DNA from 4 places in the Thioalkalivibrio sp. ARh3 genome. Region 3 is predicted to be linked to each of the others. Evidence: predicted binding sites of a transcription regulator. Region 3 holds the regulator's gene; each other region holds the start of a gene.
What was found. Region 3 encodes FliA, which starts transcription of late flagellar genes. Its sites were predicted from a motif close to GCTAAAGTTNNNNNNNNNNCNGCCGATA; they were not measured.

Region 1 (3,287 bases), on a different contig from region 3:
CCGGCGCCCTGACCGCGCAACTGTGGATGTTCTTCTCCGAGCGCCTGTGGCAGATGCTCGCGATGATGTTCATCGGCATGGCCCTGATGCGGCTCGGCTTCCTCCACGGGAGCTGGTCACTGGCCGGCTACCGGCGCGTCGTGCTGGCCGGACTGGGCATCGGCATCCCGCTGGTGCTGGCGGGGTTGTGGTTCAACACAGCCGTGGAATGGGATCTGCGCTACTCGATGTTCCTGGGCCGCATCGCGAATCTGTGGGGCAGTGTCGCGATCGCCCTGGCCTGGGTGGCCCTGGTGATCCTGCTGGCCCACCCCGACGGGCGCCGGCGGATCCTGCCGGGCGTCATCCGCGCGCTGGAGGCGGTCGGCCGCCTCGCGCTGACCAACTACATCGGCCAGTCGATCCTCGCCGCGATGATCTTCTACGGGATCGGGCTGGGCCTGTTCTCGCAATTCGGCCACCTCGAACTGCTCGGCATCGTGCTGGCGATCTGGGCCGTGCAGGTCGCCTTCTCCCTGGTGTGGCAGCGCTACGTCGGCGCGGGCCCGATCGAGACCCTGTGGCGGCGCCTGGCGCACTAATTCACCCGAGTCTCCCGAACGCTACAGGAGCCCTCGTTCGGCCATGGATATCGGACTATCGGCGATCACCACGTGATCGAGTATCCGCACATCCACCAGCCCCAGGGCCTCGCTCAAGCGCCGGGTGATCGCGATATCCGAGCGTGAGGGCTCCGCCACCCCGGACGGGTGGTTGTGGGCCAGGATCACCGCGGCCGCGTTGTGGTGCAGCACGCGGCGCACGACCTCGCGCGGGTGCACGGCGGCGCCGTCAATCTTGCCGCGGAACAATTCCTCGAAGGCGATCACCCGGTGACGGTTGTCCAGGAACAGGACCGCGAAGACCTCGAATGGATAGTCGCGCAGACGCGCCGCGAGGAACTGGCGGGTGGCGGTCGGCGAGGTCAGCGCATCGCCACGCTCCAGATCGGCGGCCAGGTGCCGCCGCCCCATCTCGAGCACCGCCTGGAGCTGGGCGTACTTCGCATCGCCCAGCCCCGGCGCCGCGCAGAACCCCGACTGATCGGCCTGCAGTAGCGGCCGCAGTCCGCCGAAGCGGCTGAGCAGATCGCGCGCGACATCGACCGCACTCTTGCCGGCCACGCCGGTGCGCAGAAAGATCGCCAGCAGCTCCGCATCCGAAAGCGCGGCCGCGCCCCGCTCGATCAGCTTCTCCCGCGGGCGCTCGGCCGCGGGCCAGTCGGTAATCGCCATAGCCACCTCCCTGTGGTTCGGTCGTTTGGTTCTAGCCGCCTCGGTCATCCCGACTTTAGCGAAGAACCGTAGGATGCGCTGAGCAAAGCGAAACGCATCGATTCGGACACCAATGGCAAGCATGATGCGTTTCGCTGCCGCTCAACGCATCCTACGACCCTGCTGGTAGCCCTCGGTCAGTCCTCGAAGCGGGAGATGTCGCGCACCGCGCCGAACGCGGCGGAGGTCGTCATCAGGGCGTAGGCGCGCAGGGCCTGGGTGACCGGGCGGGTCCGCGAATCGGGCTTCCAGGCCTTCGCGCCGCGGGCCTCCATCGCCTCGCACCGCCCCAAAACTACGCTGCGGCGACCCCTCATATCCCCATCAGGCCTGACACAGGCCTAAAGAACCGCTGTTGGCGACCGTTAAGGCTGGGGCAGGGACGGATCTCGCGCTCCAGACATCCAAGGGCTGGACGTGCACGACTGAGGAGAATTCCATGGACGCCCTCTTCCACCCAGCCACCTGGCTGATGAATCGCTTCCGGTATCCGATCAAGTTCGGGCTGATCTTCGTCGTCGTCTTGTTGCCACTGCTGATGCTCAGCGGCATCACCCTGGTCAACCTGAACGACAACATCCGATTCGTAAGCAACGAACGCCAGGGGTTGGCTTATATCGAGGCCGCGCGCGAACCAGTGGAATATATTCAGCAGCACCGCGGCATGATGGCGGCCCTGCTGGGCGGTGATGACGGCGCGCGTGCCCGGCTACGCGAGATCGGTCACCAGGTCGACCAGGCGCTGGAGGATCTTGCAGCCGTCGACCGGGACCTTGGCGCTACCCTGGGAACTCGGAGCCAGTTCGATCGCATTGGCCAGACCTGGGAAGGTCTCCAGGCGGACGGAGACTCGATGACACCCTCGGAGAGCCTGCAACGCCATACCGATCTGATCGCCGACCTGCTCGACCTGATCGGCAATGTCGCCGATGCCTCCGAGATCACCCTGGATCCATACCTCGACAGCTATTACCTCGGCGATGCCCTTGTGAACCGCCTGCCGAACCTGACCGAGACCATGGGACAGGCCCGGGCGGTAGGCTCCGGCGCCGCAGCGGCAGGCGAACTGGATGGGGATACCCGCGTCCGGCTTGCGGTGCTGTCCGCCAACATGGATTCCATCACTGGAGACCTCGAGTCGGGCCTGGAGGCCGCGTTCTCGGCCAACCCGGAACTTGCAGACCGACTCCGCGAGCATGTCGAGCGCAACGAAGCTGCGGTTGAAGAATTCTCCCTCATCGTGCAGGAGGAACTGCTGAACACCGACACGATCGAAATTGCCGCCAGCGAGGTGTTCGACGCCGCCACGCGCTCCATTGACACTACCTTTGCGCTTTACGACGCGACCGTCCCTGAACTGGACGCCATTTTCGCCGACCGGATTCGCAGCGACACGCTTGTGCGCAACCTGGCGATCGCCGTTGTTGTGGGCGTACTCCTGCTGCTCGCGTATCTCTTCGTCGGGCTGTATCGCTCGATCAAGGACAGCGTAGAACAGTTCAATGACGCAACCCAGCGCATGGCGGGCGGGGATCTCACGACCCGGGTCGCCATCCAGACCCAGGACGAGATGCACGATGTCGGGGAACGCTTTAACAGCATGGCGACGCAGTTCGAGGGTCTGATCCAGCAGATCATCGGCGCCACCGCGCAGCTCGCCTCGGCCTCCGAAGAGCTGGCTACCGTGTCGCGGGACAGCGCCTCCAGCGTGGAACGCCAACGTCAGGAAACCGATCAGGTCGCCACCGCGATGAACGAGATGACGGCCACCGTGCAGGATGTCGCCGGCAATGCGGCCAGTGCCGCCGACACCACCCGCAACACCGACCGCGAGGCGAACAACGGCCTGGAGGTGGTCGCTGCAAACTCGAAATCCATCGCCCAACTGGCCCGCGAGCTCGAAAACGCCGCCGAGGTAATCAAGCGGGTTTCATCGGACAGCGAGACGATCGGCAGCGTGCTCGACGTGATCAA
Region 2 (3,287 bases), on a different contig from region 3:
CGACGCGCTCGGTCTCGTCGCGCTGACCCGAGACGGCCTCGCGGGCCTGGTAGGCCTCCTGGTTCAGGTTCTCGGTCGCACGGTTCAGGGTCTCGGTCCCACTGCGGGCATTGCCCACGGCCTGCGCGATCTTGTCGGTGAAGCGGTTGAACGCACGCCCCAGCTGGGCGGTCTCCAGCAGGCCGTTCTCGTCCAGCCGACGGCTGAGGTCGCCATCGCCATCGGCAATCTCCTCCAGCGCCTCGGTCGAGTGAGCCAGTGCACGGCGTACCACCAGGATGATGAACACCGCGGCGGCCACACCCAGGACCACGCCGATCAGCGCCAGCACGCCCTGAGTCATCTGGGTGTTGCGCATGGTCGCGGTCAGCTCGCCGGCGGAACGCTCGGCCCGGTCGGTGATCCGCTCGGACAGCTGTTGCAGCTCGGTGCGCGCCTCCAGGATCACCGGGCCGACCTCGGTGCGGATCAGGAAAGCATCCTGCAGGGCTTCCTCGCTGCCGTGGATACGTACGATCTCCTGGATCGCACTGTCCAGTGTTTCCAGCTCTCCCTCGAAGTCCTCGACCGCGATCTGCTGCTCGAAATCCAGCTCGTCGTACTGCTCCATCAGCCGCGCCAGCACGTCATGGGTCTGGCCGAGATAAAGGCGCAGGTTCTGCTCGAAGGAGTCGTCACGAAACGCGATGAAGCCGCGCAGGTTCGAGGTGATCTGCAGGAGGTTGGTGCGCAGGCTGTAGAAGTCGCCAAGGCGATCGAACGAGCGCTCGAAGCGGGCCCGCGCCATCTCCTCGTCGATCATGGTGCTGGTCAGCTGGGTCATCTGCATGGTCGCGGGGTTGGCGCGCGAGTTCGCAACACCCTGGGCCGGCATGTTCTCGGCCACATCCTCCGCGATCTCGATCAGGCGCTCACGGTGATCGGCGAACCCATCGATGTTCGCCCGCACCTGCTCCGCGGAGCCACTCAGCTCGTCCGAGGCCTGCACCACCGGGTCATTCATCAGTGCATCCATGGCGACATCCAGGTCATCCATGGTGGCCAGCCAGGCGTCGCGGTGCTCGTCCTCTTCGCTCATCAGGTAGAACCCGAGAAAGGCGGCACTCTCCTGCAGTAACTGCTCCACCTCGTTGACACGCGCCACCGCCGGATAGTCCGACTGCGTGAGTTCGGCCACGCCCTGCCCGCCCACGTTCAGGGCGCGCAGTGCCAGTAGCGAGTTGATGATCAGGATCGCGACGACCAGCCCGAAGCCGGCGATCAGCAGCCCCCGAATGGAGAGTTTGTCCAGCATGATGTTGACTCCTTCCTCAGCGCCTTCTGCCGGGCGCATGTCCTCACGCGCAAGCGGGCTCTTCCGCTGCCTGTAGAGACGTTTCATCCCCTGTTACGGCCGCTTGCCCCCAGAGTTGAGGTTCGGGCCGTTTTGAGAATTACATCACAGCGGATGACGGGGGAAGGGTCAGGGTGATTCCAGCGCCTCCCAGCGCTCGAAGGCCACCGCCAGGTCACGCTCGACCTGTTCGAGCCGGCCCTGCAGCTCGCGCACCCGCTCGCCATCTCGCAGCACCTCCGGGTCCGACAGGGCTTCGGCCAGCGACTGGTGTTCGGTCTCCAGGGCCTCGATCCGGCCTGGCAGGGCCTCCAGCTCACGGGCCTCCTTGTAGGACAGCTTGCGGGCGCGGGGCGGCGGTGCCGGTTCCGCGGGCGTGGAATCGGGCCGAACCCGAGCCTCCGGCACGACGGGGGGCGGCGTCCCGGTATCCGCTTCGCGGGTCAGCAGGCGTTGCGTGACGCGAGCAGGCAGATCCGACCAGCCGCCGACGAATTCCTCGACCGTGCCATCGCCAGGCAGCACCAGCGTGCTCGTGGCGACATTGTCGAGGAAGGCGCGATCGTGGCTGACCACGATCACCGTACCGGTGTACTCGATCAGCAGTTGTTCCAGCAGCTCCAGGGTCTCGACGTCCAGGTCGTTGGTGGGCTCGTCGAGCACCAGCAGGTTGGCCGGACGCAGGAACAGCTTGGCCAGCAGCAGCCGGTTGCGCTCGCCACCGGACAGGGCCGACACCGGCTGGCGCGCGCGCTCCGGCGGGAACAGGAAGTCCCCCAGATAGCTCAGCACATGCCGGGTCTCGCCGTTCACGGTGACCCGGTCACGGCCCTCGCCGACCGCATCCTGTACGGTCGTCGTCTCGTCGAGGCGCGCCCGGGCCTGGTCGAAATAGGCGATCTCGAGCTGGGTGCCCAGCTTGACGGTCCCGGACAGTGGCGCCACCTGGCCCAGCAAGCCGCGCAGCAGTGTGGTCTTGCCGGCGCCATTCGGGCCGACAATGCCCAGGGCATCGCCGCGCTGGAGCAGCAGGTTCACGTCGCGCACCACCGGCGTGTCGTCGTAGCCGAAGTCCGCATGCTCCGCCTCGATCACCAGGCGCCCGGAACGCTGCTCGGGCGACAGCTGCATGCGCACCTGCCCCCCGCGCTCGCGCCGCTCCGCGCGCTTCCTGCGCAGAGCCTGCAGGGCGCGCACCCGGCCCTCGTTGCGGGTACGCCGCGCCTTGATGCCCTGGCGAATCCAGGTCTCTTCCTGTGCCAGCTTGCGATCAAACTCGGCGCGCTGGCGCGCCTCGACCTCCAGGCGCTCGGCCTGGCGCGTGCGGAAGGCCTCGATCGACGGCGGGTGCTCGTACACCTGGCCGCGATCCAGCTCCAGGATGCGGGTGGCGACCTGCTCCATGAACTGGCGATCATGGCTGATGAACACCACCGTGAGCCCGCTCCCGCGCAGGAACTCCTCCAGCCAGCGGATCGCGGCCACATCCAGGTGGTTGGTCGGCTCGTCCAGCAGCAACAGCTGCGGTTCGCGCACCAGTTCGCGCGCCAGCCAGACACGTCGCTTGAGGCCGCCGGAGAGCGCGGCAAAACCGGCCTCGGGATCGAGCTCCAGGCGCGAAAGCGTCGTTTCGACCCGGTTCTGCAGGCTCCAGCCGTCAATTGCGTCCAGCCGGGCCTGGACCGGCCCCATCTTCTCCAGGGCCTCGGCATCCCCGCTGGCGGCGGCCTGGCTCAGGTGATGGAAACGCTCCAGCAGCTGCCCGGACTCGCCCAGTCCCTCGGCGACCACATCGAACACCGTGCCCTCGACCCCGGGCGGCAGCTCCTGGGTCAGCCAGGCGGTCGTCAGGCCGTCCTGACGGACCACCTCGCCCGAGTCCGGCTGGATCGCGCCCGCGATCACCTTCAGCAGGGTCGACTTGCCCTCGCCATTGCGCCCGGCCACCGCCACG
Region 3 (3,287 bases):
GCCGAACAATTGGGGGAGACGTTGTCGGTACTGCTCGACCAGCACCTTGGGCTCACGTTTGTCAGCGATGGTCAACGCATCGCGGAAGATTTCCACCGGGTGGAGACGGGGGATCTGACGCGGCGTGCGCTCGGTGAAGAAGAGCGTCCTGCGCGTGGTGCCTCGCGCGATGAACGATGGACTGATCAGACGCTCGCGGAGCTCGCCGGCACGCGCAGCCACGTGGCGTCGGCGCGCGGGACGCCGGATGGCGGGGCCCTGGAAATGATTCATCCAGTGGGGAAGGGACGCTATGCCACGCACTAATCCACCGTTGAAGGTCATCGCCGTTGCTTCCGGAAAGGGCGGTGTCGGCAAGACCAATGTCTCGGTCAACTTGTCCGTCGCACTTGCCCGGCTGGGTCGCGAGGTGATGCTGTTCGATGCCGATCTTGGGCTGGCGAACGCCGATGTGCTGCTCGGGCTGAGACCGGAGCGCACGCTGCATGACCTGGTAACCGGACAGGCGGAAGGGCTGGAGGAGATCCTGGTGGAGGGTCCCGAAGGGATCAAGGTCGTCCCTTCGGCGTCGGGGATCGCCGCGATGGCCAACCTCTCGCAGGTGGAGCACAACGGGCTGATTCATGCATTCAGCGCGTATTCGAAACCGCTGGACGTACTCGTCGTGGACACCGCAGCGGGTTTGCAGGAGTCGGTGACGACCTTCTGCCGGGCCGTCCAGGAGACCCTGGTGGTGGTCTGTGACGAACCGGCGTCGATTACCGATGCGTATGCCCTGATCAAGGTCCTGCACCGGGACCATGGTTTGCGGCGTTTCCGCCTGGTGACGAACATGGTGCAGGACCGAGCCGGAGCCGAGCGCCTGCTGCAAAAGCTCGCGACGGTTTGTGGCAACTATCTGCCGGAGGTCATCCTGGACCTGGCGGGATACATCCCGATGGACCAGAATCTGCGCACGGCCGTCCAGAAGCGGGCGCCGGTGGTGCAGCAGTATCCGGGCAGCCCGGCGGCCAAGGCCTTTACCGAGCTTGCCCGCACGGTCGATCGCTGGCCGGTGGGTCGCGGCGCCGATGGTGGCGTCGGATTCTTTGTCGAACGGATGCTGCAGAGCGCATGATGTCGCCGCGTAATCGACTACCAGGCTACGAAAGCGTCGCCGCGGCCGGCCACGAGCAGCGTGTTGCGGAGCATATCGAGCTGGTGCACCGCATCGCGCACCATCTTATGGCTCGTCTGCCTGCCTCGGTCCAGGTCGATGACCTGATCCAGGCGGGCATGATCGGTCTGCTGGAGGCCGCGCGGCAGTTCGAGGGCGGGCAGGGCGCGACCTTCGCCACCTATGCGGGGATCCGTATCCGCGGCGCGATGATCGATGAGCTGCGGCGCAGCGACTGGACGCCGCGCTCGGTGCATCGCAACAGCCGCAAGATCGCCGAGGCGATCCAGACGGTCGAGGCCCGGGAAGGGCGCGCGGCACGCGGGGTCGAGGTGGCCGAGGAGCTCGGAGTCCCGATCGACGAGTACTACACGATGCTGCAGGACCATGCCGGCGCCCATCTGTTCGCGCTGGACGATCTGGGCGGCACCGACGGCGATGCCGACCGGGTGATCGAGGGGGCGGAGGCCTCGCCCTCGCGGACGATCGAGGCCGGGGAGTTTCGCGAAGAGCTGGCCGCCGCGCTGGGTGATCTGCCCGAGCGTGAACGCCTGGTACTCTCGCTTTATTACATCGAGGAACTCAATCTGCGCGAGATCGGCGCGGTGCTGGGCGTGACCGAGTCGCGCGTCAGCCAGATCCGCAGTCAGGCCGTGATCCGGCTGCGCGCACGTCTGGGTTCCTGGCTCGAAGATGGCGAGGCTTTGCAGTTATTCTGACGGCCACGCTCTAGTACCCACATGCATAATTAATCCCGGAGTGACCTGTGGACAAGGGAATGAAAATTCTCATCGTGGACGACTTCTCCACGATGCGGCGGATCATCAAGAACCTGCTGCGTGATCTCGGCTTCAACAACACGCATGAGGCCGATGACGGCAGCACGGCCCTGCCGATGCTCCAGAACGGCGACTTCGACTTCCTGATCACTGACTGGAATATGCCCAATATGCCGGGCATCGACCTGCTGCGGGCGGTGCGCGCCGACGAGAAGCTGAAGACGATGCCGGTACTGATGGTGACGGCGGAGGCGAAGCGTGATCAGATTGTCGAGGCGGCCGAGGCGGGCGTAAACGGGTACGTGGTAAAGCCTTTTACCGCTGAAACGCTCAAGGAAAAGATCGATAAAATCTTCGAACGCATTGAATCTCAGGGGTAATCGGGGTATGGCAGGCGGGATCCTCGGGCACGAGCAAAGCCTCGGCCAGGGGGGGCAGTCCCGGTCGGTACGTCCGGGATGAGGAGCGAGCAAGGGGCTTTGGATGACAGACCAGGAACAACCGGTGGGGGATCAGCAGCTCGCACGCGCGCGCGAGCTTGTTCAGGTGCTTGAAGCAGGGGATGACGTCACGGCGCGAGCGCTGATTCAGGACCTTGCGCGTCCGTATGATCGCGAACTGTTCGACGAGCTCGGCAAGCTGACGCGTGACCTTCATGAGGCCCTGCAGAGTTTCCGTGGTGATTCGCGACTGGTCGAACTGACCCAGGCGGAGATCCCGGATGCTCGCGAGCGCCTCAATTACGTGGTCACCATGACCGAGAAAGCGGCGCATGAAACCCTGACCGCCATCGAAACGAGCCTCCCGATCGCCGAGTCCTTCAGCCAGCAGGCCGGCGAACTGACCGCCAAATGGACCCGTTTTCGCAACCGCCAGCTGTCGGTGGATGAGTTCCGCGAATTCGCGCGCGATCTGGACGAGTTCTTTGCGCAAGCCAGCCACGACACCGATGAGCTCCGGCGCCTGCTGTCGGAAGTGCTGATGGCGCAGAGCTATCAGGATATAACCGGGCAGGTGATCCGGCGGGTGATACAGCTCGTAACGGATCTCGAGGAGAACCTGGTCTCGCTGATCCGGCTGTCCAGTGGGCGCATGGAAGCGATCGAGGCCGCGGAGAAAACACTGGACGACAACGCCGATCGGCGCGAGGGCGATCGACGCGGTCACGGTCCTGCGGTGCCGAAGACTCAAGATTCCGGCCAGGATGTCGTTGAAGGACAGGACGAGGTGGACGATCTGTTGTCCAGTCTGGGCTTCTAGACAACCGCCGATTCCTGAATCGGCGTCTCCCCTGGACCCACCCTACAACGGCAAGCCTCACCGGAACGGAGAGACCGAATGGCCATCGACCC
Region 4 (3,287 bases), 120 kb from region 3:
CTGCAGATAGGCGTTGATCGACTCGACCACCGGCTCCAGGTCCTCCGCCGCCACCGGAGCGGTACCCTCGCGACCGGTTGACCCGGAAGCGTCCTGTCCCGATCCGGAAGGGGTGCCGACGGGCGCGGCATTCTCTTGCCGTTCCACGGGCATGCCGCGGCCGCGCGTATCCACCATGCCGGATGCAGCGCCTTCTCCCGCGGATCCCCCGGATCGCGACGGCTTCGGCACACTCGCCGACCCGGACAGATGGTTGTTGATCATGTCAGTCATGGAAGGGCCTCCCTGGCCACCCCGGTGCCAATACAGGCCCCGGGGCGCGCCTCATGCCGTCAAGAACAGTCTACTGCAGCAGCCCCAGCACGTTCTGCGGGACCGCGTTCGCCTGGGAAAGCACCGAGATGCCGGCCTGCTGCAGCACCTGCGCCCGGGTCAGATCCGCCGTCTCCGCGGCAAAGTCCGCGTCCATGATGCGCGAGCGCGCATCCGACAGGTTCTCCGCCCCGATCTCCAGGTTGGAGATGGTGCTCTCGAAGCGGGTCTGCACCGCCCCCAGCTCGGAGCGCAGCGAGCTGACCTGAGCCAGCGCGCCATCCAGCGCACCGATCGCCTTGGTCGCGTTTTCGCGACTGGTCACACTGATGTCGGTGAGGCTGATGTGCTCCTTAACCGCGGAATCGAACATGGTTGGGTTTCCGTCACCGTCGGTAACCGTACCGCCGGAGACCTCAAACCCGTCGGTATCGAACGCGGCAGTAATCGACACCGTCGTTTCGCCCTGGTCGTTCACGCGGATCGAGGCGTCCAGACCCGCATCGCGGAACTTGTCGGCATTGTCGTCGTCGAGGCGCGCAACCTGACTGATGGCGGCATTGATGGTCCGGACCACATCGTCGAAGGTCTCCGCCCCGCTGATGTCGATTCCGGCCGCGTCGATGCCGTCGATATCCGACGCAAACGTCGAGATCGCCACGCTGTCGATCTCGATCTGGATGTGCCCAGCAAACCCTTCGACATCCGAGGCCTTCACGGCATTATCCCCGGCAACTTCTTGCGCCCCCAGCTGCGTGGTCCGCGCGTCGACATTGCTCACCGAGACCATCTGCCCCTGGTTGGCCCCCACCTGGAAGAACAGGTCCGCGGCCGAGCCGTCCAGGATGTTCTGGCCATTGAACTCCGTGTTGTTGGCGATCCGGCCGACCTCGTCCATCAGCTGCTGGACCTCGTCGTTCAGCGCCTGACGGTCGGAGGCCGAGTTGGAATCGTTGGCGGCCTGCACCGCCAGCTCGCGCGCCCGCTGCAGCGAGTCGCTGACGGTGTTGAGCGCACCCTCCGCGGTCTGCGCCAGCGAGATGCCATCATTCGAGTTGCGCACCGCCTGATTCAGACCGTTGATCTGAGTGGTAAAGCGCTCCGAGATCGCAAGCCCCGCCGCATCGTCCTTCGCGCTGTTGATGCGCAGCCCCGACGACAGGCGCTCCAGACTCTGGGCCAGCGCGCTCTGGGAGTTGTTCAGATTGCGCTGGGCATTCAGCGACATCACGTTGGTATTGATGACCTGAGACATGGTTCTTTCTCCTCGTTCCATGCAGCCCCGTAACGGGGGCCAACCGCGCGGATAGTGTTCCGCTCCTGCCCTCGGTAACGGCCGGGCCCCATCAGACTTGAGCCCGGCGCGCAAATTTTTTCGCTCCTCGACAAATGCCTTGGAATTCGCCAGCCCGCGCCGCCATCGCCCGCACACAAAAAGGCCCGCCCCGGACACTCCGGGGCGGGCCTGGCAACGGGGCGGCAGGCTACTGCCACCCTGTCACGACCGCAGGTGCGCGCCCGTTACTGCAGCAGCCCCAGCACGTTCTGCGGCACCGCATTGGCCTGCGAGAGCACCGAGGTGCCCGCCTGCTGCAGCACCTGCGCCCGGGTCAGGTCCGCGGTCTCCGAGGCAAAGTCCGCATCCATGATGCGCGAACGCGCATCCGACAGGTTCTCCGAGCCGATCTCCAGGTTGGAGATGGTGCTCTCGAAACGGGTCTGCACCGCCCCCAGCTCGGAACGCAGCGAGCTGACCTGATTCAGCGCACCATCCAGCGCACCGATCGCCTGCGTCGCGTTATCCCGGCTGGTCACGCTGATATCGGTGAGATCGATCGGACCCGAGGACTGCCCATTGCCGCCGTTGTCGTCAAAGAACGCGGTCGGGTCGTCGCCTTCCACAGATCCATCCTGATCCACACTGAAGGAGCTATTGAAGTCACCGGTAATGGCGATCCCCTGATTGCCTTCATCGTCCACACGGACAGAAGCCTGCAGGCCCGCGTCCTGGAGCGCTGCAATCTCTTCTGCCTCGGGCGCAGTGCCCCCTTCACTATCATCAGGGCCCGACGCGATCTCGGTATTGATCGCGCGGACGACATCCTCAAGGGAATTGACGTCATATTGCCCGGAGTCTGACCCGAACTGGACGGTCACTTCGGCCAGTGCTGCGCCTTCGTCATCCTGAACCGTTATTGCGATGTCGCTCATGCCATCGAAATCAAAATCTTCCAGGTCCTCGGCGGAGAACATGCCCGCACCCACCACTTCCTGCGAACCCAGTTGAGTGGTACGGGCATCGACGTTCTCGACCGACGTCATCTGGCCCTGATTCGCGCCCACCTGGAAGAACAGGTCCTCGGCCGACCCGTCCAGGATGTTCTGCCCGTTGAACTCGGTGTTGTTGGCGATCCGCCCGACCTCGTCCATCAGCTGCTGGACCTCGTCGTTCAGCGCCTGACGGTCGGAGGCCGAGTTGGAATCGTTGGCGGCCTGTACCGCCAGCTCGCGCGCCCGCTGCAGGGAGTCGCTGACCGTATCCAGCGCCCCCTCGGCGGTCTGTGCCAGCGAGATACCGTCGTTCGAGTTGCGCACGGCCTGGTCGAGGCCATTGATTTGAGTCGTGAATCGCTCCGAAATCGCCAGACCCGCCGCATCGTCCTTCGCGCTGTTGATGCGAAGGCCCGACGACAGGCGCTCCAGCGACTGCGAAAGCGCACCCTGCGAGTCGTTCAGATTGCGCTGCGCATTCAGCGACATCACGTTCGTATTGATCACCTGGGACATGTCGTTCTCCTTCCTCTGCTTGCTGGCAGTCATTGCCGCTCGAGCGGTAATGCTGTGTTCGAGATCGCCTCTCGCCCCCGCTAACGACCAGCCCCCGGCAACCTTTAACCCCAAAAAGCAAAAAAGTTTTGTCACCTTGCGGACACGGCGGGCGCGCATAGGACGCAACCGGGTCGTGACCCGACCCG

Region 1: C995_RS0108925 (methyl-accepting chemotaxis protein) is a predicted target of FliA. The motif match lies at 1,654-1,681, and genes of this name have one in related genera.
Region 2: C995_RS0102095 (methyl-accepting chemotaxis protein) is a predicted target of FliA. The motif match lies at 1,388-1,415, and genes of this name have one in related genera.
Region 4: C995_RS0108105 (flagellin) is a predicted target of FliA. The motif match lies at 1,643-1,670, and genes of this name have one in related genera.

The regions. Positions count from the first base shown of each region.
Region 1 covers NZ_KB897950.1:76,119-79,405, reverse strand. Annotated here, with positions in the region: gene C995_RS0108940 (DUF418 domain-containing protein) at 1-581, shown strand, start outside; gene radC (DNA repair protein RadC) at 603-1,274, opposite strand; gene C995_RS14240 (hypothetical protein) at 1,451-1,588, opposite strand; gene C995_RS0108925 (methyl-accepting chemotaxis protein) at 1,753-3,287, shown strand, end outside.
Region 2 covers NZ_KB897947.1:447,462-450,748, reverse strand. Annotated here, with positions in the region: gene C995_RS0102095 (methyl-accepting chemotaxis protein) at 1-1,294, opposite strand, end outside; gene C995_RS0102090 (ATP-binding cassette domain-containing protein) at 1,463-3,287, opposite strand, start outside.
Region 3 covers NZ_KB897949.1:131,710-134,996, reverse strand. Annotated here, with positions in the region: partial or broken gene flhF (flagellar biosynthesis protein FlhF) at 1-133, shown strand, start outside; gene C995_RS0107580 (MinD/ParA family protein) at 293-1,117, shown strand; gene C995_RS0107575 (RNA polymerase sigma factor FliA) at 1,114-1,875, shown strand; gene cheY (chemotaxis response regulator CheY) at 1,935-2,315, shown strand; gene C995_RS0107565 (protein phosphatase CheZ) at 2,419-3,195, shown strand; gene C995_RS0107560 (chemotaxis protein CheA) at 3,274-3,287, shown strand, end outside.
Region 4 covers NZ_KB897949.1:250,372-253,658, forward strand. Annotated here, with positions in the region: gene C995_RS0108100 (flagellar protein FlaG) at 1-273, opposite strand, end outside; gene C995_RS0108105 (flagellin) at 344-1,567, opposite strand; gene C995_RS0108110 (flagellin) at 1,834-3,099, opposite strand.